Regions from separate parts of the Pseudorhizobium marinum genome, predicted to be linked through region 1. Evidence: predicted binding sites of a transcription regulator. Region 1 holds the regulator's gene; each other region holds the start of a gene.
What was found. Region 1 encodes LexA, which represses DNA repair genes until DNA is damaged. Its sites were predicted from a motif close to TGTTCNNNNTGTGTTCNG; they were not measured.
Positions count from the first base shown of each region.

Region 2: EO99_RS0120950 (ATP-dependent helicase) is a predicted target of LexA. The motif match lies at 4,433-4,450, and genes of this name have one in related genera.
Region 3: EO99_RS0111935 (ATP-dependent helicase) is a predicted target of LexA. The motif match lies at 2,411-2,428, and genes of this name have one in related genera.

Region 1 is NZ_JMQK01000026.1:33,773-41,353, reverse strand. Features, by position in the region: gene lpxB (lipid-A-disaccharide synthase) at 1-1,018, shown strand, start outside; gene gltA (citrate synthase) at 1,055-2,344, opposite strand; gene EO99_RS0122345 (ComEC/Rec2 family competence protein) at 2,617-5,118, shown strand; gene lexA (transcriptional repressor LexA) at 5,099-5,815, opposite strand; gene EO99_RS0122335 (VOC family protein) at 5,971-6,840, shown strand; gene kdsA (3-deoxy-8-phosphooctulonate synthase) at 6,845-7,581, shown strand, end outside.
Region 2 is NZ_JMQK01000022.1:52,175-59,755, forward strand. Features, by position in the region: gene repA (plasmid partitioning protein RepA) at 366-1,577, shown strand; gene repB (plasmid partitioning protein RepB) at 1,577-2,617, shown strand; gene repC (plasmid replication protein RepC) at 2,858-4,129, shown strand; gene EO99_RS0120950 (ATP-dependent helicase) at 4,492-6,561, shown strand; gene dinB (DNA polymerase IV) at 6,558-7,581, shown strand, end outside.
Region 3 is NZ_JMQK01000008.1:223,842-231,422, forward strand. Features, by position in the region: gene EO99_RS0111935 (ATP-dependent helicase) at 1-2,369, opposite strand, end outside; gene EO99_RS0111940 (efflux RND transporter periplasmic adaptor subunit) at 2,654-3,823, shown strand; gene EO99_RS0111945 (efflux RND transporter permease subunit) at 3,820-6,978, shown strand; gene EO99_RS27810 (DedA family protein) at 6,979-7,578, opposite strand; gene EO99_RS27815 (hypothetical protein) at 7,575-7,581, opposite strand, start outside.

The DNA of each region.
Region 1 (7,581 bases):
CCTGTTCGACTTCTCTGAACTCTCCATCATGGGGCTGACGCAGGTCCTGCAGCGCCTGCCGCAGCTGATGCGCCGCATCCGCCAGACCGCGGATGCCGTCATCGCGGCCCGACCGGATGTGCTCGTCATCATCGACAGCCCCGACTTCACCCATCGGGTGGCCAAGCGGGTGAGGGCGGCCCTGCCGGATCTGCCGATCGTCGATTATGTCTGCCCAAGCGTCTGGGCCTGGAAGGAATACCGGGCCAGGGCCATGGTGCCCTATATCGATCACGTCCTGGCCGTGCTGCCGTTCGAGCCTGCGGCGATGGAGCGTCTGGGCGGGCCGCCGACGACCTTCGTCGGTCACCGGCTCACCAGCGACCCGAAAATCGCCAGGGTGCGTGCAGCCCGTTTGGAGCGGCCGCTGAAGCAAGCCGACGACCAGACGACCATCATGCTGCTCCCCGGGTCGCGTTCCGCCGAGATCCGCGAACTGTTGCCGATCTTCGGCGCGGCGGCCGCGGAATTTGTCAACCGCAATGGCCCGACGCGGTTCGTGCTGCCGACGGTCCCGCGCCAGGAGGCACTGGTTCGCGAAATATCTGCCTCCCTGCCGATCTCTTCGGAGATCAGCGTCGCGGCCGAGGACAAATGGGCCGCCTTCGCCGAAGCCGATGCGGCGATTGCCGCCTCCGGCACGGTGATCCTCGAGCTGGCGCTGGCGGGCGTCCCCGTCGTCTCCGCCTACAGGGCCGACTGGCTGATCACGATGATGTCGAAGCGCATCAAGATCTGGTCCGCCGCACTGCCGAACCTGATTGCCGATTACCCGCTGATCCCGGAATACATCAATGAAATGGTGCGCCCCGGCAGCCTGTGCCGCTGGGCCGAGCGGCTGTCGTCCGACACGCCGCAGCGCCGCGCGATGATGGACGGCTTCGACCTCACCTGGCAGCGCCTGCAGACCGGGGTGCCGCCCGGCGAGGCGGCGGCCGGCATCGTTCTCGAGATGGTGGACAAAAAAAGGCCCGGTTGATCACCGGGCCTTTTTTCTTGGCAGTTGGCTCGTCGCTTAGCGCTTCGAAACCGGAAGGTAGTCGCGCTGTGCCTCGCCCGTGTAGAGCTGGCGCGGACGGCCGATGCGCTGCTGCGGGTCTTCGATCATTTCCGCCCACTGGGCGATCCAGCCGACGGTCCGGGCGAGCGCGAAGAGCACCGTGAACATGGTGGTCGGGAAGCCCATCGCCTTCAGCGTGATGCCCGAGTAGAAGTCGATGTTCGGGTAGAGCTTCTTCTCGATGAAGTACTCGTCGGTCAGCGCGATGCGCTCCAGCTCCATGGCGACCTGCAGCAGCGGATCGTCCTTGTGGCCGAGCTCGTTCAGAACCTCATGCGTGGTCTTCTGCATGATCTTGGCGCGCGGATCGTAGTTCTTGTAGACCCGGTGGCCGAAGCCCATCAGACGGAACGGATCGTTCTTGTCCTTGGCGCGGGCGATGTATTCCGGGATGCGGTCGACGCTGCCGATTTCCGACAGCATGTTGAGCGCGGCTTCGTTGGCGCCGCCGTGGGCAGGGCCCCAGAGGCAGGCGATGCCGGCCGCGATGCAGGCGAACGGATTGGCGCCGGACGAACCGGCAAGACGGACCGTCGAGGTGGAGGCGTTCTGCTCGTGGTCGGCGTGCAGGATGAAGATCCGGTCCATGGCACGCGCCAGAACCGGGTTCACCTTGTACTCTTCACATGGCACGGCAAAGCACATGCGCAGGAAGTTCGACGCATAGTCGAGATCGTTCTGCGGATACACGAACGGCTGGCCGATGTGGTACTTGTAGGCCATCGCAGCGATCGTCGGCATCTTGGCGATCATGCGCAGCGAAGCGACCATGCGCTGGTGCGGATCAGTGATGTCTGTGGAGTCGTGGTAGAAGGCCGAGAGCGCTCCGACGCAGCCGCACATGACGGCCATCGGGTGGGCGTCGCGGCGGAAGCCGGTGAAGAAGCGGCTCATCTGCTCATGCACCATGGTGTGGTGCGTCACGCGATGGTCGAAGTCCTTCTTCTGTGCTGCCGTCGGCAGTTCGCCGTAGAGAAGCAGGTAGCAGGTTTCCAGGAAGTCGCCGTGTTCGGCCAGCTGCTCGATCGGGTAGCCGCGGTGCAGAAGGATGCCTTCATCGCCATCGATGAAGGTGATCTTCGATTCGCAGGAGGCCGTCGACGTGAAGCCGGGGTCGTAGGTGAAAGCTCCGGTCTGCTTGTAAAGACTGCCGATGTCGACAACGTCCGGCCCCAGCGTGCCCGACTTGACGGTGAGATCGACGTGCTTGTCACCCAACACCAGATTTGCGCTTCTATCCGTCATGTGATCCTCCAACCTGTTGGCGGCGTGGCGTCCCAAAACGCCACAAGAAATAAGCGTATCGTGTAGCTATATGATCCGGCGGCTGCTGCCAAGCACTGCTGATGTCTAATTGTGCACTGCCGAAATCACTTCTGCCTCCCATGCTGGAATGGGGTTAAGAAACAGTCATTATGCGGTCCGCCAGAGTGCTTCGGGCAGCCCGACACATGCGCGGGTTGCATTTTTTCGCTGGCGGTTGCATGCTTCGAAGCTGTCGCCGGGACGGGCCGCCGATGCCGCAGGAAAGGGTGCTTCTCGAGAAGTGGGAGGCGGACGAGGCGCCCTCGCTCCGCGAGGCAAACGGCTTGCTTCCGGTTCCTCAGGCACCCGCCACGGACCTGGCGGATACGCAGCTGGATGGCGTCGACCGATGGGCAGCCACTCGCAAGCGCTGGCGTGTGGATCTCGCCCGCGACCGGTTCGTCCTGCGCCTCACAGCCATGGTCGAGGAGGAGAGAGCCCATGGGCACATGTTCCTCTTCTGCCCGGTGCTGATCGGCATCGGCGCGATGGCCTGGTTCTCCTCTCCCGTCGATCCGCCCGCCGTCGCCATCCTGGCGTGCCTCGGGGTGTTCACGCTCGTCGTCATCGTCGCCAGGGCGCGATCGGGTATCCTCCCGCTCGTCCCGCTGACGCTGGCCCTGCTTCTGGCGGGGGCCGGGCTGGCGCAGGTGGAGACCTGGCGCCGGTCGACCCTTCTTCTCGACTCGCCCGTGACGACCCTGGTGACGGGCGAGGTAGAACGGCGGGAGGCCGCAGGACCGGGACGGTGGCGCTACATCATCCGGCTCGCCGCCACGGCCGACCCGGTGATCCGCCGCCCGCCCGAGCAGGTCGTGCTGCTGGCGCGCTCCCGGCACGTCCCGTTCGAGGCAGGAGAATGGATCAGCGGCCGGGCGCGCCTCTCGCCGCCCTCGGGTCCGGCGCTGCCGGGCCTCAATGATTTCGCCTTCAGCGCCTATTTCGACGGCATCGGCGCCGTCGGCTTCTTCTATGGCGCACCCCTTCGTTCCGCGGAGCCGCGGCGTCCTGCAGGCGCAGCGTCAGGCGGGCTGGAGCGGCGCATCTTTGCCCTTCGCGGCGCGATCGCCGAGCGGATCCGGGCGACCGTGCCGGGTGACGCCGGCGCCTTCGCGGCCGCCATTGTCACCGATGAGAGACGCGCGATCTCGCAGGAGACGACGGAGGCGCTGCGCATTTCCGGCCTTGCCCATATCGTCGCCATCTCCGGCCTCAATATGGCGCTCGCCGCCGGCATCTTCTTCGTCGGGCTGAGGACGATCCTGGGCTGGTTTACCGGCTTCGCGCAGGCCTGGCCGGTCAAGAAGATCGCCGCTTTCGGCGCGCTGCTGATGGCGACCGCCTATTACCTGATCTCGGGTTTCGCCATCTCGGCGGAACGCGCCTATCTGATGATGTCGGTGATGCTGATCGCCGTCTTCTTCGACCGGATGGCGATCAGCCTGCGCAATGTCGCGATCTCCGCGCTCGTCATCCTCGCCATGTCGCCCTCGGAAATCCTGGGGCCGAGTTTCCAGATGTCCTTTGCCGCAACGGTCGCGCTGGTTGCCGGCTATGCGGTCTGGAGCCGGCGAGCGGCCGACGCCGAGGCGACGTTCTTTCCGCCGCTCAAGGGCCGATGGGCCGTCGCCACGACCGGCTGGCATTTCATGGTCGGCATCTTCGTCACCTCCCTGATCGGCGGACTGTCCACGGCCATCTACTCCATGGAGCACTTCCACCGCCTTGCGGGCTACGGCCTGGCGGCAAACCTCGCCGTGATGCCGATCATCTCCTTCATCGTCATGCCGGCCGGTCTCGTCGGCATGCTGCTGATGCCCTTCGGGCTGGACGCTCCCTTTCTGACGCTGATGGGCCACGGTCTTTCCGCGGTGATTGCCGTGGCAAACCACGTGGCCGCCTGGGGCGGCGACGTCCCCGTCGGCCGCCAGCACCCCTGGTTCCTGGCAATCGCATCGGCCGGTTTCCTGCTGCTGGCGCTGCTGCGCACGCGTTTGCGGCTCGTTGGCCTGCCGCTTCTGGTGCTGGCCTTCCTGCTGAGCTGGCACGCGCAGCGACATCCCTCGGGCGATCTTCTGGTGGCGGAGGACGGTGCCCTCGTGGCGCTTCTCGGGCCGGCTGTTGCCACCAACCGTGCCCGCCCGCCGGACTTCATCTTCGATCAATGGCAGCGGGCGCTGCGGCTGGAACAGCCGCTAGCGCCGAAGGTGTCACCATCCGGAGATATCGCGGCGATTTTGGTCAGTGACCCTCCCGACCGGCTGCCCCTGGATCCGGATCAGCTGGCACAGGTCCGCACAGCGATGCGCGAGATGGCCCGGGTGGCGGAGGAGAGCAGGGGGCTCTTCCATTGCATGCCGAAAGCCTGGTGTCTGGCCGTCACGACCGAGGGAGCGTTGGTTGCGGTGATGGAGGACGGCCGGCTCACCGGCATCGGCTGTGATCTGGCGGCGGTCGTCGTTGCACCCCGCGCCCGCTTCGACCACTGCTACTCCGGTGCGCTACTGATCAGCGGCAAGGCGCTGCGAAAGACCGGCGCTCTGGAGATCCGCTTCAGCGGCAGCGAAGACATGCGGCGCTGGCAGGCGACTGCGGCGATGCGCGGTATAGACCGCCCCTGGACCCGCCATCGCCACTACGAATGGCGCAGCGACAGCTTTGACCCAAGTCTTTCCGAGTCGCTCTCGATGCTGCTCAGTGGTAGCGGCGGATGAGGCCGACGAGCTTGCCCTGAACCTTGACGCGGTCCGCCGGCAGGATGCGGGTTTCGTAAGCCGGGTTGGCGGCTTCCAGCGCGATCGAGGCGCCGCGGCGACGGAAGCGCTTCAGCGTGGCTTCCTCGTCGTCCACCAGGGCAACGACGATGTCGCCGGGTCCGGCCGTCTGGCCGTTGCGGATGATGACCGTGTCGCCGTCGAGGATGCCGGCCTCGATCATCGAATCGCCCTTCACCTCCAGCGCGTAATGTTCGCCTGGTCCCAGCATCTCGATCGGAACGGAAATATCGTGGGTATTGTTCTGGATGGCCGAGATCGGCACGCCGGCGGCGATGCGGCCCATCACCGGAACGGTCGCGCTGCCGCCCTCGTCGTTGGCGGCCCGCGCCGCAGGGGCGGGTACCGGCTTCGTCTTGCCGAGGCTGCCCTCGATGACGCTCGGCGAGAAGCCGCGACGCGGTTGCAGGCTGCTGCTGTAGGCCTCCGGCAGCTTGATCACTTCCAGCGCCCGGGCCCGGTTGGGCAGGCGGCGGATGAAGCCGCGCTCCTCGAGCGCCGTGATCAGCCGGTGGATGCCCGACTTCGAGGCCAGGTCCAACGCATCCTTCATCTCGTCGAAGGAGGGCGGTACGCCCGATTCCTTCATCCGTTCGTGAATGAAGAGAAGCAGTTCCTGCTGTTTGCGCGTGAGCATCGTGGCCCCTTCGGTGTGAAACAAATACGGAACAGACTGTATCTGTTCCACATGTGTTCCGCAAGGGTCAAAATTTCCGTCGAATTGCGCAGACGCCCCTTCCGGAAGAGGGCATAGCACGCTCTCATGAGGTCCGTATCCCGAGAGGAACCATGATGAACATCCGCAGCATCGATCACCTGGTCCTGCCCGTGTCCGGGCTGCCGCAGGCGCGCGCAGCGCTCCAGCGCCTGGGCTTCACGGTCGCCCCGGATGCCCGCCATCCGTTCGGGACCGAAAACGCCTGCGTGTTCCTGGAGGACGGCGCCTATCTGGAGCCGCTCGCCGTCGCCGACCGCGCGACCTACGACCGGTCGTCCGACACCGGCAATGTCTTCACCGCCCGCGACCGGCAGGTGCGCCGCATCTTGCCCGATGCCGGATTGTCCGCCGTCGTGCTGGCAACCGCTGATGCCGTCGCGGAAGATGCCGGCTATCGTTCGGAGGGCGTATCTGCCGGAGAGATCCTGGAGTTTTCCCGCAAGCTGTCGCTGCCCGAGGGTGGAGAGGTTACCGCGAGCTTTCGACTGGCCTTTGCCGCCGACGAGCGTTCGCCGGCTTTCTTCCTGTTTTCCTGCCAGCGGATCAACGCGCTCCCCCGCGACATCGGCGCCCTGGCGCGCCATGCCAACGGCGTCTCGGGCCTGCGGGAAATCGTGCTGGCTGCGGCTCGACCGGCGGAGGAGTGTCACCTCCTGGAGACGGTGCTGGCGGCGCAGGGCATGCGCCAGGGTGATTCCATCGTGTTCCAAACCCGCAACGGCATTCTGCGGGTCATCGAGGATCAAACGCCGCCCGACGCTTCCTCGTCCGACCGGGGCGCGATACCCGGCCTGCGCGGGCATTCGGTGGTCTTTGCCGTCGCCGATCTCGCCGTGACAGAGGCGGTCCTTGCTGCTAATGACGTGCCGTTCCTGCGCCGGGACAACCGCCTGATCGTGGCGGAGGCCACCGGGCAGAAAGTGGTATTTGCCTTCGAGGAGTAATGCGATGGACGTGAGCCCGAATTCTGAGGTCTATGCGGGCGAGGGCGCCGGCCGTGTGCTCTTCTCGCAGACGGCACGCTTTTCCCTGATTGCCGGCCCCTGCCAGATGGAGAGCCGCGACCATGCCTTCATGGTCGCCGGCGTGCTGAAGGAACTCTGCGGCAAGCTCGGCATCGGGCTCGTCTACAAGTCGTCCTACGACAAGGCGAACCGCACCTCCATCTCCGGCAAGCGCGGCATCGGCTTGGAGAAGGCGATGGAAGTCTTCGCCGACCTGAAGACGGAGTTCGGCTTCCCCGTCCTCACCGACATCCACACCGAGGAACAGTGCGCGCTGGTGGCGCCGACGGTCGACATCCTGCAGATCCCCGCCTTCCTCTGCCGCCAGACCGATCTCCTGATCGCCGCCGCAAAGACGGGCCGCGTCATCAACGTCAAGAAGGGCCAGTTTCTCGCCCCCTGGGACATGAAGAACGTGCAGTCGAAGTTCCTGGCCAGCGGCAATCCGAACGTGCTTCTGTGCGAGCGCGGCGCCTCCTTCGGCTACAACACGCTGGTCTCCGACATGCGCTCGCTGCCGACCATGGCGGCCATGGGCTCGCCGGTCATCTTCGATGCGACTCACTCGGTGCAGCAGCCGGGCGGCCAGGGCGGCTCGACCGGCGGCCAGCGTGAGTTCGTCGAGACGCTGGCGCGGGCGGCCGTCGCCGTCGGCGTCGCCGGCCTCTTCATCGAGACCCA
Region 2 (7,581 bases), on a different contig from region 1:
ACAATCAGCGTGATATTGAGATGGCCGCGTTGGTAGCAGGTGGAAGCGGCCGTCGAGAACCGGGCCGATCACCATAGAATCACCTGTGAGTCGCATTCTGACGCCCGCAGCACCCGCAAAGGAACACTGAAGGCCCCTCTTGTGCTTGTGGGTTCGGTCAGGGAGCCTCAATGTTGCGGCAGCTTCTCACGTCCTCAAGTATCTAACAAATTGGACGATTCCGTCGCCGCAGATGGTCCTTCTGCAGATCTGCGGGTCTATATGTTGTTGAGTTAGAGAAGCCACCTTTGACGAATGGTCGGAATCAGGTAACCCTTCCTTCGACGGATTATCATCACCGATCACACAAAAACCGTCGAGGCGAGATGAGAGCGAAGCAACAGCACGTCCAACCTGTGGAGTCGTCGGCGGTAAAGATCCGCCGGCAATCCCAGATGTTGTCTGCTCAACTCCAGTCGATCCGCGAGCGGTTGTATGAACCAGCGGCAGCCAAGACGCTGAAAACCTTCACCTCCCGTGAAGTTGCAGCCTTGCTGGGAATTGCAGAATCGACGCTGAGGCAGATGTCGCTGGACGGTGAGAGCGCCATACCGGACCGGCGTGACAACGGTCGGCGCATCTACACGCTCTCGCAGGTGAATCAGATTCGCCAGCACCTTGCGCGCAAGCGACCGGCCGAAGCGCTGCAGTTTTTTCCCCGACGGCAAGCCGGGGAGAAACTACAGGTCCTGGCCGTTGCGAATTTCAAGGGCGGCTCCGCCAAGACCACCACAACGCTTCATCTGGCCCACTACCTTGCGGTTCAGGGACTGCGTGTTCTTGCCATCGACCTTGATCCACAGGCCTCGCTGTCGGCCATGTTCGGGTATCAGCCTGAGTTTGATGTCGACGAAAACGAGACCGTCTATGCGGCTATTCGATACGACGACCGCCGGCGCCCGGTTCGGGAGGTCATCCGGAAGACCTATTTCGACGGGATCGACCTCATCCCGGCGAATCTGGAGCTCATGGAATATGAGCACGAAACGCCGCAGGCAATCGCAGACGGATACGGCCGGGGCGACGAGATTTTCTTCCGCAGGCTGTCTGCGGTCATCCATGAAGTCGAGGCAGACTACGACGTCGTTCTCATCGATGCGCCACCCCAACTGGGCTATCTGACCCTCGGCGCTCTTTATGCTGCGACAGGGCTGCTGATCACCATTCACCCGGCGATGATTGATGTCGCGAGCATGAACCAGTTCCTGGCCATGATGAGCGATCTCATGGCGGTTATTGACGAACGCGGCGGCACGCTCAGCCACGACTTCATTCGCTATGTCATCACGCGCCATAACCCCAACGACGGGCCGCAGGTAAACGTGGTGACCCTGTTGCGTTCTTTGTTCAGGGAAGATGTCCTGGCACCGGCTGTCGTTGAAACCACGGCCATCGCGAGTGCCGGGCTGGAGAAGAAAAGCCTTTACGAGTTGTCGAGGGGGAGCGTGCGGCGCGATACGCTGAGCCGGGCGCTCGAATCCGTTGACTCGGTCAACCGTGAGATTTTCCTTCACATCAAAGACGTGTGGGGCAGGTGATGACAAACCCGAAGGAACGCAGCCTGCGCATGAAAAGCCTGTTTGCCAGCGCCGACCCGGAGGTGCTTTCCAAGCACAATGTCCCCTCTCCTGACGAACAGGAAAAGCGTCGGATCGGCTCTGCAGCAGTCAAATCGATGGACCGGGCCTTCGTATCGATCGAGGAGGAAAACAAGCGTCTCCATGATCAGTTGCTCGCCGCTGAATCGATCATCGAGCTCGATCCGGACCGGATCGTGCCGTCATTCGTCAACGACCGACTGGACATCGAAGGCAACGAGACGTTCCGGGCCTTCGTCGACGGGATCAAGGATGCCGGCCAGAAGCTTCCCATCCTTGTGCGGCCGATAGCGGGCAAGCCTGGCCATTACCAGGCCGCCTATGGCCATCGGCGGCTTCGCGCCTGCCAGGTGCTGAAGAGGCCCGTCAAGGCGATCGTTCGCGAGATGACCGACGAGGAGTTGGTCGTTTCACAGGGGATCGAGAATTCCGAGCGTCTCAATCTCTCCTTCATCGAGCAGGCGTTTTTCGCCTTGAAGCTGAAGGAGCGAAGATACTCCCGGGAGCTCATCTCCGACGCCCTGGGACGCAAGGAGGGGCAGCGGCTCGCCTATATCTCGATCCTGACCAATACGGCGGCCCTCATCCCCGAGGACCTCATTCGCCTGATCGGGCCTGCGCCGTCTGTCGGTCGTCCGAAATGGGAAAAGCTCGGCTCGCTCATCAACAACCGGAGCCTGAGCACCAGCCAGAAGCAGGCCATCGCTGACGTGAAGGCCTCTTCCGCGTGGTTGGAGGGAGGAAGCGACCAGCGGTTTGCACTCGTCATGCAGAGCTTGGATCAATCCTCCAAGGACACGCAAGACAGTTTCGAGGTGGTGGTTGGCGATGGGATCATCGTGCTGGCCAAACGGACCGAGACCACCACGCGCTTCTCTATCCCCGACAATCGCCTTCCGGGGCTTTCGGACTGGCTGCTGCAACGGCTGCCCGAACTTGTCGAGGAGTTTGACCAAAGCAGAAAAGGAAGTCTGGGATGACCTAGTCGCCGAGAACGGAAAAGGACCCACCGACTGCAATCGGCAGGCCCTTTGAACCATTAGCCAACGGAACACAGGCACCGTCAACTTCAGCTGTAACAAACTGATTCTAAGACGGACCGGCGTGTGAATCAAGTCTCTGTAACTCACGGGGACCGATTTTTTGCGCCTTGCGATCCGCTGGCTTCCTCCCATCAACGGTTTCGGACTGCGATCTTCGGATCTGCAGCGGGGAAAGCTATGACTGAAGTATCGTCCGTTGCGTCGTTTCGGCGCGTCACCCCTGCCATTGCTGCCAGCGCCCGGCTTGCCATGGCAAATGATGTTCCTGACACTACCAAGTCGGAGATGGCGCTGCTTTTGAAGAAAGCCGCGCCAGTGTTGGGCATTGATGGCACGACCTATCATGTCATGGATATTCTCCTCGGGCTATCCCGAGCGGAGGACTGGAAAGGCGCCGGACGTCCGGTTGTCGCGATCTCGAACGCGAAGCTTGCCGAGTACACGATGCGCTCGGAGCGCACGGTGATCAGATGCTTGCGGCGCCTGGTCGAAGCCGGGATCGCGGCCTATCGCGACAGCTCCACGGGGCGCCGGTTCATCTATCGCAATGGGGCGGGCGATGTCGTCGCCGGGTACGGCATTGATTTCACGCCCGCTCGCGTGCGGGTCGAGGAGCTGAAACAGGCGGTCGAGCAATACCAGCGACGGCTGACCGCAGAACTGGCAGCCAAGCGGGACATCGCCCGCCTGGCGCGCGCGATCGACGATGTCTGCAGCGCTTACCCAGACGAGGCGAAGACGGCCAGATCGGAGCTGGAGGAGATTTTGGGCAGCGGGGAGGCGCTGTTTGTTCGCGCCGACCGCGTCCGGGAGCTGCATCAGCGGACGGTCTCCAACCTTGCGCCTGAGCATGTACCGTTTGAAATGTCAGGCGAGGGTGACATCGACGTCACCTCTAATATTAATACAACCCCCAAACCTAATTCTGAAGGTAGGAAGACTGAACGGACCCGCTCTGACGAGCGGGCACAAAAATCCACTGACGGCCGCTGCGCGGCCGAAATGGCTTTTGAAGAAAAGCCTGGCGAAGCCGAAGGCGCAAGGCAAGTCCAAGCCGGTCCTCAAGGTCGCGATGCGAACGCCATCCAGAACGAAGTGCTGGCATCGGTCTCGGTAGGCCTCATCCAGGCTGCCTGCCCCGAAGCACAGTCACTGATCGCGCAGCAATTTGATAGCTGGTCGGCTCTTGGCCGCGCCGGCGAAACCCTGCGCAGGATGATCGGCCTTTCGGAAGCGGGCTGGGCGGATGGGCAGCAGAAGGTCGGCCTTTATGCGGCCACGGCAATTCTGGCCACGGTAGTGGAAAAATCGATCCGCGATCCGGAGCAGATCACCCGGCCGGGGGGCTATTTCCGGGCCATGATCGACCGGGCCATCGACGGCAAGCTGAACCTGGAGCGCAGTTTGTTCGGGCTGGCGGACACGCGATATGGCGCGGATGAGAAGTAACAGCTGTTACATTTTTTGCGCCGGCGCTGGCTGCCGTCCCTTCCCTGCCCTCAAGGAGGAGAGCAGGTCGTCAGGACCTCGGGCAGTCCCGCCATCCGGACATCTGGATGGGCTGCTCGGCTAGAAGAGCACCGAAGGGAACGGCAAGATCATCGACCTTGATTGCCGAGCCTGGCGCCGCGGGTATGGATCGATTCGGGTCACAAAAGAGCGGTGTATGCGGGAGACTATGGCTTTCAGAGCCCGCCGAGGCTGGCCACGTCCTTTTCGGGAACGGCTTTTCACGAGGCGACAGGACGGCTATGTTCCACTTTTGTTCGGAAGCGCCAGATGCGCGCTTGATTGCGGGAGTAGGTGAACGAATGGCCGCCACATACCTTGATAAGCTCAATGATCGCCAAAAGGAGGCGGTCGAGCATGGAGTCGGGCTGCCAGGAGGTGCGATCGGAGGTCCCTTGCTGATCATCGCCGGTGCAGGCTCGGGCAAGACGAACACGCTGGCCCATCGGGTCGCCCATCTCATCGTCAACGGCGCCGATCCGCGGCGGATCTTGCTGATGACCTTCTCGCGCAGAGCCGCGGCAGAAATGACCCGTCGGGTGCAGCGGATCTGCCGGCAGGTGCTTGGAGACAGGGCCGCGCCGCTGGCCGACGGGCTGACCTGGACCGGAACCTTTCATGGCATCGGCGCACGACTGTTGCGTGTCTACGCCGGGCAGATCGGCCTCGATGTCGACTTCAGCATCCATGACCGCGAAGACTCCGCGGACCTTATGAACCTTGTTCGGCATGACCTGGGCTTGTCGAAGACCGAAAATCGCTTCCCGACAAAGAACACCTGCCTTGCGATTTACTCGCGCGTGGTCAATTCGCAGGGTTCACTTCTGGAGGTCTTGAAGTCCTCTTATCCCTGGGTGATCACCTGGGAGCCAGAGCTCAAGACATTGTTTGCGGCCTATGTCGAGGCGAAACAGGCGCAAAGTGTACTCGATTACGATGACCTCCTGCTTTACTGGGCCCAGATGGTGTCGCATCCGGACCTTGCCGAGGACGTCGGCAGCCGCTTCGACCATGTCCTTGTGGATGAGTACCAGGACACCAACCGCCTGCAGGCCTCGATCCTCTTCTCGCTCAAGCCTGGCGGGCGCGGCCTGACCGTGGTTGGCGATGACGCCCAGTCGATCTATTCGTTTCGCGCGGCCACGATCCGCAATATTCTCGACTTCCCCCGCGAATTTTCGCCCAAAGCGGCCGATGTCGTGACGCTGGACAGGAACTACCGGTCTACCGAGACGATCCTGGCGGCTGCCAATGGTGTCATTGACCTGGCACGGGAGCGGTTTACCAAGAACCTGTGGACGGACCGGACATCGCAGCAGCGGCCACTGCTGGTCACAGTGCGCGACGAGGCCGATCAGGCCGCCTACGTCGTCGAGCAGGTGCTGGCCAAACGCGAGATCGGCGTCCCCCTGAAAAGCCAGGCGGTGTTGTTCCGCTCTTCCAGCCACAGCGGCAGCCTCGAAGTGGAGCTGACCCGGCGCAATATTCCCTTCGTCAAGTTCGGCGGTCTGAAGTTCCTCGATTCCGCCCATGTCAAGGATCTGCTGGCGGTGCTTCGCTTTGCCCAGAACCCGAGGGACCGGGTGGCCGGCTTCCGCCTGCTGCAGATGCTGCCGGGCGTGGGTCCCCAGACCGCAGGCAAGATCCTTGAGACGATCGCCGCCGATGCAGAACCGCTGGCGTCCCTTGCGGAAATCCCGCCGCCACCCAAAAGCGGTGAGAACTGGCCGGCTCTTGTGAAGCTGCTTGCGACGCTGCGTCAGTCCGCGGTGGGCTGGCCGAGCGAGATCGCCCTGGCGCGCGACTGGTACGAGCCGCATCTGGAGCGGATCCACGAGGACGCCGACACCCGCAAGGCTGACCTGCTGCAGCTTGAACATATTGCCGGAGGCTATCCCAATCGTGAGCGGTTCCTCACCGAGTTGACGCTCGATCCCCCCGATGCCACCAGCGATCAGGCCGGCGTTCCGCTGCTCGACGAAGACTACCTGATCCTGTCGACCATCCATTCGGCCAAAGGCCAGGAATGGCGGTCGGTGTTCATGCTCAACTGTGTTGATGGCTGCATCCCGTCGGACCTTGCCACGGGAACCACCGCCGAGATCGAGGAAGAACGGCGACTGCTCTATGTCGGAATGACCAGAGCCCGCGACGGTCTGACGCTTGTCACGCCGCAACGCTTCTTCACCGGAGGGCAAAACAGTCAGGGGGATCGTCACGTCTATGCCTCGCGCACCCGCTTCATTCCGGCCACGCTGCTGCAGTTCTTCGAGACCGTCACCTGGCCTCTGGTCGGTGCGGCGGCCGGCGAGAGAAGTGCCCGCGATGTCCGGATCGATGTGGGCGGCCAGATGCGTTCGATGTGGAAATGACGGCCATTGGACAGAAGCAGCCTGCGGAGCGGGTCCGCAAGATCATCCATGTCGACATGGACGCCTTCTACGCCTCCGTTGAGCAGCGCGACGACCCCGATCTGCGCGGCAGGCCGGTTGCGGTCGGCGGTGGTGAGGCCCGAGGCGTCGTGGCGGCCGCCAGCTACGAGGCGCGAAAGTTCGGCGTCCACTCTGCCATGGCTTCGGTGACGGCGAGACGCAAGTGTCCCGAGCTGATTTTCGTGAAGCCAAGGTTCGACGTCTACAAGGCGATATCGCGGCAAATCCGGGAGATCTTCGCCGAGTATACAGATCTCGTCGAACCCCTGTCGCTGGACGAGGCCTACTTGGATGTCACCGAAAACTTCAAGGGGATGGAGCTTGCCAGCGAGATCGCCGAACAGATCCGCGGCAGGATCAGGATCGCAACCGGGCTGACGGCATCCGCCGGGGTCTCCTATAACAAGTTCCTCGCCAAAATGGCCAGCGATCAACGCAAGCCCGATGGCCTGTTCGTCATCTCCCCGAAAAACGGACCCGCTTTTGTCGAGGAGCTGCCGGTGAGCAAGTTCCACGGCGTGGGACCCGCAACGGCGCAGAAGATGCGCCGCCTGGGGATTGAAACCGGCGCGGATCTCAAGGAGAAGCCACTTGCCCTGCTGCAGCAGCATTTTGGCAAGTCCGGGCCCTATTTCTACGGCATCGCCCGGGGGATCGACACGCGCCTGGTGAGGCCTCATCGTGTTCGCAAGTCGGTCGGGGCGGAGGATACATTTTCGAGCGACATCCATCAACTGGGCGAGGCGCTCGACAAGGTCACGCCATTGATCGGCAAGGTCTGGGATTCTTGTCGCAGCGGTGGCTTTTGCGCGCGAACCGTCACGGTCAAGATCAAATACGCGGATTTCAGGCAGGTGACCCGCAGCCGTTCATTGCCTGCGCCGATCGCGTCGGCCGAGGAGATGGCGGCGATCTGCCAGACGATCCTGGCGCAGGAATTCCCGGTGGAAAAAGGCGTGC
Region 3 (7,581 bases), on a different contig from region 1:
GTGAATTTCGACGGGGTGTCGGCCACGGATTTGGCCACCAGCTCGCCGTCGATGGTGCGCCCGCGCGGGCCGCTCTCGCCATAGCCAATGCGCTCCACCGCGTGGCCGGAGCGCGAGCCCCAGTTGTCGCGGGTGGCATCGGTCTTGTTGGCCTGGGCGCGTTTCCAGCCGGGGGTGCCATAGCTGTTGGCAAAGGGCTCGGCCTTGTCGAAGCGCGACTGACCGTAGCCGCCGCGACCGCCGCCATAGCCGCCGTAGCTCGTGTCGGAGGCGGCGACGTCGACATGGGCCTGCGGCAGCTCGTCGAGGAAGCGCGACGGCAGCGTCGACTGCCAGAGACCGTGGATGCGGCGGTTGGAGACGAACCAGATATGGCAGCGGCGCTTGGCGCGGGTGATGCCGACATAGGCGAGGCGACGTTCCTCCTCCAGCCCCGAGCGGCCGCCTTCGTCGAGCGACCGCTGGTGCGGAAACAGGCCTTCCTCCCAGCCGGGCAGGAAGACGGTCTCGAACTCCAGGCCCTTGGCGGAATGCAGCGTCATGATCGAGACGGCGTCGAGGTCTTCGTTCTGCTCGGCGTCCATCACCAGCGAGACATGCTCCAGGAAGCCGCGCATGGACTCGAAGGCCTCCATGGAGCGGATCAGCTCCTTCAGGTTTTCGAGCCGCCCGGGGGCTTCGGCCGACTTGTCGTTCTTCCACATGTCGGTGTAGCCGGACTCCTCGAGGATCTGCTCGGCAAGCTCGACATGCGGAGTCTTTTCAAGCCTTTCCTGCCAGTTCCTGAAGCTTTGAATCACGTCGAACAGCGCCTTGCGCGCCTTCGGCTTCAGCTCGTCTGTCTCGATGATGTCGGTCGCGGCCGCCAGCATCGGGATGTCGCGGGCGCGGGCATAGTCGTGCAGATTGCGGATCGTCGTGTCGCCCAGGCCGCGCTTCGGCGTATTGACGATGCGCTCGAAGGCGAGGTCGTCGGCCGGCTGGCAGACGAGCCGGAAGTAGGCCATGGCATCGCGGATCTCGAGCCGCTCGTAGAAGCGCGGGCCGCCGATGACGCGGTAGTTGAGGCCGAGCGTCACGAAGCGGTCTTCGAACTCGCGCATCTGGAAGGAGGCGCGCACCAGGATCGCCATGTCGTTCAGCGCATGCTTCTTGCCGTCGGCGTCGCCGCGCTGCAGCCGCTCGATCTCCTCGCCGAGCGCGCGGGCTTCCTCTTCACTGTCCCAGGCGGCGTGCACCTGCACCTTCTCGTCGTCCGGATTTACCCGGTCGGTGAACAGCGTCTTGCCCAGACGCCCCTCGTTGTGGGCGATCAGATGGCCGGCGGCGCCGAGGATGTGTTCGGTCGAGCGGTAGTTGCGCTCCAGCTTGATGACGCGGGCGCCCAGGAAATCCTTTTCGAAGCGCAGGATGTTGTCGACCTCGGCGCCGCGCCAGCCGTAGATCGACTGGTCGTCGTCGCCCACGCAGCAGACGTTCTGCGGCACATCCTTCGGCCGCTGGGCGAGCAGCCGCAGCCACATGTACTGGGCGGTGTTGGTGTCCTGATACTCGTCGACGAGGATGTAGCGAAAGCGGCCGTGGTATTCCTTGAGGATATCCGGATGGGCGCGGAAGATGGCGATCGGATGCAGTAGCAGATCGCCGAAATCGCAGGCGTTCAGCGTGCGCAGCCGCGCCTGATAGGCGGCATAGAGCTCGCGGCCCTTGCCGTTGGCGAAGGCGCGCGCGTCGCCTTCGGGAATGTCCTTCGGCGTCAGCCCCTTGTTCTTCCAGCCGTCGATCATGCCGGCGAACTGGCGGGCCGGCCAGCGCTTGTCGTCCAGACCCTCGGCCTGGATCAGCTGCTTGATCAGCCGGATCACGTCGTCGGTGTCGAGAATGGTGAAATCGGAGCGCAGGCCGGCGAGCTCCGCGTGGCGGCGCAGGATCTTGACGCCGATCGAGTGGAAGGTGCCGAGCCACGGCATGCCCTCGACGGCGCCCCCGACGAGCACGCCGATGCGCTCCTTCATCTCGCGCGCCGCCTTGTTGGTGAAGGTGACGGCGAGGATCTGGCTTGGATAGGCGCGGTTGGTGGCCAGGATATGGGCGATGCGGGTGGTCAGCACGCGCGTCTTGCCGGTGCCGGCGCCGGCCAGCACCAGCACGGGACCGTCGAGCGCCTCGACGGCCTCGCGCTGTTCCGGGTTGAGGCCGGAGAGATAGTCGGGAACGCTGCGGCTCTGGTCGCGGGCGGCCATGGCGCGGGCGGCGATGCCCAACCCACCTGGAGCAGGGGCAGCGGACGCCGAGGGGGCCGGCTGCGACGGGCGGCGGGGTTCCGGCTCCTCGTCGAAGAACGGAATATCGTCGAAACTGTTACTCATGCGGCCAATGTAGTGATTCGGACTCGAAAGGCCAGAAAAGATGTTCTGCTTTCATTCCAGTCGCGCCCTATCGGTGGTCAAAAAGCGGGCGGATCGCCTCTGTCCTTCCGCTGCCGGCTGCCTATGTCGGCTGCATGCAGTGGTCGGCGACGCTGACATTTGCGTGAAATGTCGCGACGTTACAAATCCGTAAGGATGCGGCCCGGGTATTGCATGTATAATCCCGCAACCAGTAATTTTCGCCAATTGATTTTCGGCCCCCGGGCCCTCCACCGGAGACCTTCATGCGCATTTGGAAACAGCTCCTGCTGAGTATCGTCCTTCTCGTCGGAGCCCTCTGTCTCTGGGTCTATCTGGTGCCGAGCGCCGGCGATACGCTGGCGAAGGCCGGCGTGCCGGCCACCTGGATCGCCGCCGTCCGCCCGGAAACGGCCAGTGCGCCCGCCGAGGGCGAGGGCGCGCCCCGCGGCGGCCAGGCCGGCCGCAGACAGGGGGGCGGGCAGGGGACGCTGATTGCCACGCGCCCGGTCGAGATCGGCACCGTCAACGACCGGCTGAGCGCCATCGGCGACGGCGAGGCGATCCAGTCCGTCGTGGTGATGCCGCAGGCCACCGGCACGATCGAGGAGATCATGGTCTCCTCCGGCGACCGCGTGACGAAGGGGCAGGTCCTGGCTCGCCTCGACGACGACGAGCAGACCATCCTGCGCGACCAGGCGCAGGTCCTCCTGCGCAGTGCCAGCGAAAAGGCCTCCTCCTACCGCAATGCCCGCAGCTTCTCGCGTCTGGAAGTGCTCGACGCCCAGATCGCCGAGGAAACCGCGCAGCTCGATCTGACCAATGCCGAGCTTGCCCTGAATCGCCGGTCGATCGTCGCGCCGATCGACGGCATCGTCGGCATCGTCGCGGTCAATATCGGCGACAACGTCACCACCACCAGCAATGTCGTGTCGATCGACAATCGTTCGGAGCTGCTCGTCGACTTCTGGGCGCCGGAGCGCTTCGCCGTTGCCGTGAAGCCCGGCATGCCGGTCGAGGCGAGCTCGGTGTCGCGGCCGGGCGAGGTGTTCAACGGCACGGTCGAGGCCGTCGACAACCGCGTCGATCCCGCCAGCCGCACGATCCGCATCCGCGCCAAGATCCCGAACGGCGACGACGCGCTGCGCGCCGGCATGTCGTTCAACGTCACCATGCGCTTCGAAGGCGAGCGCTTCCCCGCCGTCGATCCGCTGGCGGTGCAGTGGGACAGCCAGGGCTCCTTCGTCTGGCAGGTTCGCGAGGACAAGTCGATGAAGACGCGCGTTCGCATCATCCAGCGCAATCCGGATCTGGTGCTCGTGGAGGCCGAACTTGCCGAAGGCGACAGCGTCGTGACCGAGGGCCTGCAGCGCGTGCGGGAAGGTGGCACCGTGCGCATTGCCGGCCAGCCGGCACCGGAGGTCGCCAGCAAATGAGCCAGGACGAGACGCAGAACCCCACGCAGGGCGATTCCTCGCAGACCTTTACCGCACTCTTCGTGCGCCGGCCTATCCTGGCCGCGGTCCTCAACACGCTGCTCGTCGTCGCCGGCCTTGCCGCGCTCTTCGGCATCGAGGTGCGCGAACTGCCGGACGTCGACCAGCCGGTCATCACCGTGCGCACCGATTACGACGGTGCCTCCGCCCAGACCATGGACCAGGAGGTCACCGAGATCATCGAGGGCGCGGTCGCCCGCGTCAGCGGCCTCAGCAAGATCTCGTCCTCCTCGCAGTTCGGCTCCAGCCGCGTCACCCTCGAGTTCAACGATACCGCCGATCTGGCCGTAGCCGCCAACGACGTGCGCGATGCGCTCGGCCGGGTCACCAACCAGCTTCCCGACGATGTCGACGAACCGCGCATCATCAAGGCGGATTCCGACTCGCAGCCGATCATGCGGCTTGCCGTCACCTCCACCACGCTCAGCATGGAAGACCTGACGCTGCTCGTCGACAACGAGATCTCCGACCGCCTCGCGGCCGTGGAAGGCGTGGCCGACGTGGAACTCTACGGTGACCAGGAGAAGGTCTTCCGCATCGACGTCGACCAGGGCGCTCTCGCCAGCCGCGGCCTGACGGTCGCGGATGTGTCGGAGGCGCTGTCCACGGCGGCCCTCGACGTGCCGGCCGGGTCGCTGGAATCCAGCACCCAGGACATCGTCGTGCGCGCCACCGCCAATCTGACGACGCCGGAAGACTTCGAGAACGTCCTGCTGCGCGACAACATCAGGCTGCGCGACGTCGCCACCGTCATGCTCGGCGCCGACGACGGCACCACGGCGCTGCGCTCCAACGGCGTGCAGGGCGTCGGCCTCGGCATCCTGCGACAGGCCCAGTCCAACACGCTCAGCATCTCGCAGGGCGTCGAGGCGGCCGTTGCCGATCTTGCCGGAACGCTTCCGGAAGGCACGCGGCTGGCCATCACCAGCAATGACGCCGTCTTCATCGACGGCGCGCTGCACGAGGTGGAGATCGCGCTGGCGATCTCCGGCACCGTCGTGATCGCCGTCATCTTCCTCTTCCTGCGCGACTGGCGGGCGACGCTCATTCCGGCGCTGACCATGCCGGTCGCCCTGATCGGCACGCTGGTCGCCGTCTATCTGGTCGGCTTCTCGATCAACATCCTGACGCTGCTTGCCATCGTTCTCGCCACCGGTCTCGTCGTCGACGATGCCATCGTGGTGCTGGAAAACATCGTGCGACGACGATCCGAAGGCATGGGACCGCGGGCGGCCGCCGTACTCGGCACGCAGGAGGTGTTCTTCGCTGTGCTGGCGACCACGGCGACGCTTGCCGCCGTCTTCATTCCTCTGTCCTTCCTTCCCGGCCAGATGGGCGGCCTGTTCCGCGAGTTCGGCTTCGTGCTGGCCTTCGCCGTGGCGCTGTCGTCGGTGACGGCGCTGACGCTCTGCCCGATGCTCGCCTCGCGCATGCTGACGAAGCCGATGAAGGAAGATCACGGGGCGCTCGGGCGCTTCGGCACCAGGGTCGCCGAACTCTACCGCGTCACGCTGCGCGTCTGCCTCAACGCGCCGGCGGTGGTGATCGTCGTGTCGATCATCGTCTCGGCCGCCGCCTACCTCGCCTTCACCCAGGTCCAGAGCGAGCTGACGCCGCAGGAAGACCGCGCCATGGTGATGATGCGTGCCAGCGCGCCGGAGGGCGTCAGCCTCGAATACACCCGCGACAAGCTGCAGCAGATCGAGGAGAGGCTGCAGCCGCTGGTGGATTCGGGCGAGGTCTCCAACGTCTTCTCCATCTCCGGCTTCGGCAGCTCCACCAACAGCGGCTTCATGGTGCTGACGCTGGCGCCCTGGGGCGAGCGGGAGCGCAGCCAGAACGAGATCGTCCAGGACATCAATGCGGCCGCCGCCGAAGTGCCGGCGCTGCGCGGCTTTGCCATCCAGCAGAACAGCCTGCGCATCCGCGGCGCCGGCAACGGCCTGCAGATGGCCATGGTCGGCTCCACGCACGAACAGCTCACCGAAGCGACGATCAAGCTGGTCGATGCCCTGCGCGACAGCGGCCTCTTCGAGACGCCGCGTCTCAACGACGAGCCGACCCAGGCGCAGATTTCCGTCAGCATCAACCGCGAGCGGGCCTCCGATCTCGGCATCGACATCACCAGCCTCGGCACATCGCTGCAGGCGCTGCTCGAGGGCCGGTCGATCGTCGACGTCTTCGTCGACGGCGAGGCGATCCCGGTGAAGCTCGCCTCGACGACGCGCCCGATCGACGATCCGACGGATCTGGAGAACATTTTCCTGAAGGCACAGGACGGCCGCATGGTGCCGATGTCGACGGTCGCGACCCTGGAAGAGGTGGCGGTTGCGCCGGAATTGAACCGCGAAGACCAGCTTGCCGCCGTCTCCTTCTCGGCCAACCTGCGCGACGGCGTGTCGCTCGGCCAGGCGGTCCAGGTCGCCACCGAGCTTGCCGCGCCGCTTCTTCCGGCGGGCGCCCGGCTGATGCCGCTTGCCGAGGCGGCGACGCTCGACGAGAACTCGAACGGCATGCTGCTGACCTTCGGCTTTGCGATCGCCATCATCTTCCTGGTGCTGGCGGCGCAGTTCGAAAGCGTCATCTCGGCGCTGATCATCATGTCGACGGTGCCGCTGGGGCTTGCCTGCGCCGTGTTTGCCCTGGTGATCACGGGCTCCAGCCTCAACGTCTACAGCCAGATCGGGCTCGTGCTGCTGGTCGGGGTGATGGCGAAGAACGGCATCCTGATCGTCGAGTTCGCCAACCAGCTGCGCGACCGCGGCGAGGGCGTGCGCGAGGCGATCGAGAATGCCTGCAGCGTGCGCCTGCGTCCGGTGATGATGACGATGATCGCGACCGTGATCGGCGGCCTGCCGCTGGTGCTGGCCCAGGGCGCCGGCGCCGAGGCCCGCATCGCGCTCGGCTGGGTCATCGTCGGCGGTCTCGGCATGGCGACGCTCGTCACCCTCTACATCACCCCCGTCGCCTATCTGCTGCTCGCCCGCTTCTCCAAGCCGCATGTGCATGAGGAGCAGCGCTTCCACGCGGAGCTGGCGGTTGCCCGCCAGCGGCAGGCGAACGAAGACGAGCGGCCGCTGCTGGCGGCGGAGTGACTACCGCCGACGCCTGCGCGTCCTTGCGAGGGTAAACAGCTTCCAGCCCAGGATGCCGGCAACGAGCGCGGACACGATGAACCACGTCAGGCTGCCCAGCAACTCCGACAACATTTCCACGCTTCGGCTGAAGGTCACGCCGAGGGCGAGGTAGCCTGCGACCCAGACCGCTTCCCCGAGAAGCCCAAAGAGCGAGAACCGGGCCCAGGAATAGCCGGTCATGCCCGCCACCAGATTGATCCACGGTCCCATGGGGCTGAGCAGCCAGCGGCTCAGGAAGATTCCGAGATCCCCCCAGCGGGTCTCGAAGCGCTCCGCCTTCTGGAGGGTTGCGGCAAGCCAGCCTTGCTCCGTGCTCGCCCTGACCCTTGACCGGCCGGTGTGACCGATCAGGTAGCCGAGCTGGTCGCCGACGACCGAGCCGGCCAGACCGGCAAGGAAGAAGGGCAGGGCCTCGATCTCCCCCTGGTCCACCAGGGAGCCGACGGCCATCATCACCAGGGCGGCGGGAACGGGAACGGCAAGACAGCTCGCCATCAGGATCAGCGCGAGAGCGAGGCTCCCTCCCGTGTTGACGAACTGGAGAAGCTGATCCGTCACCTT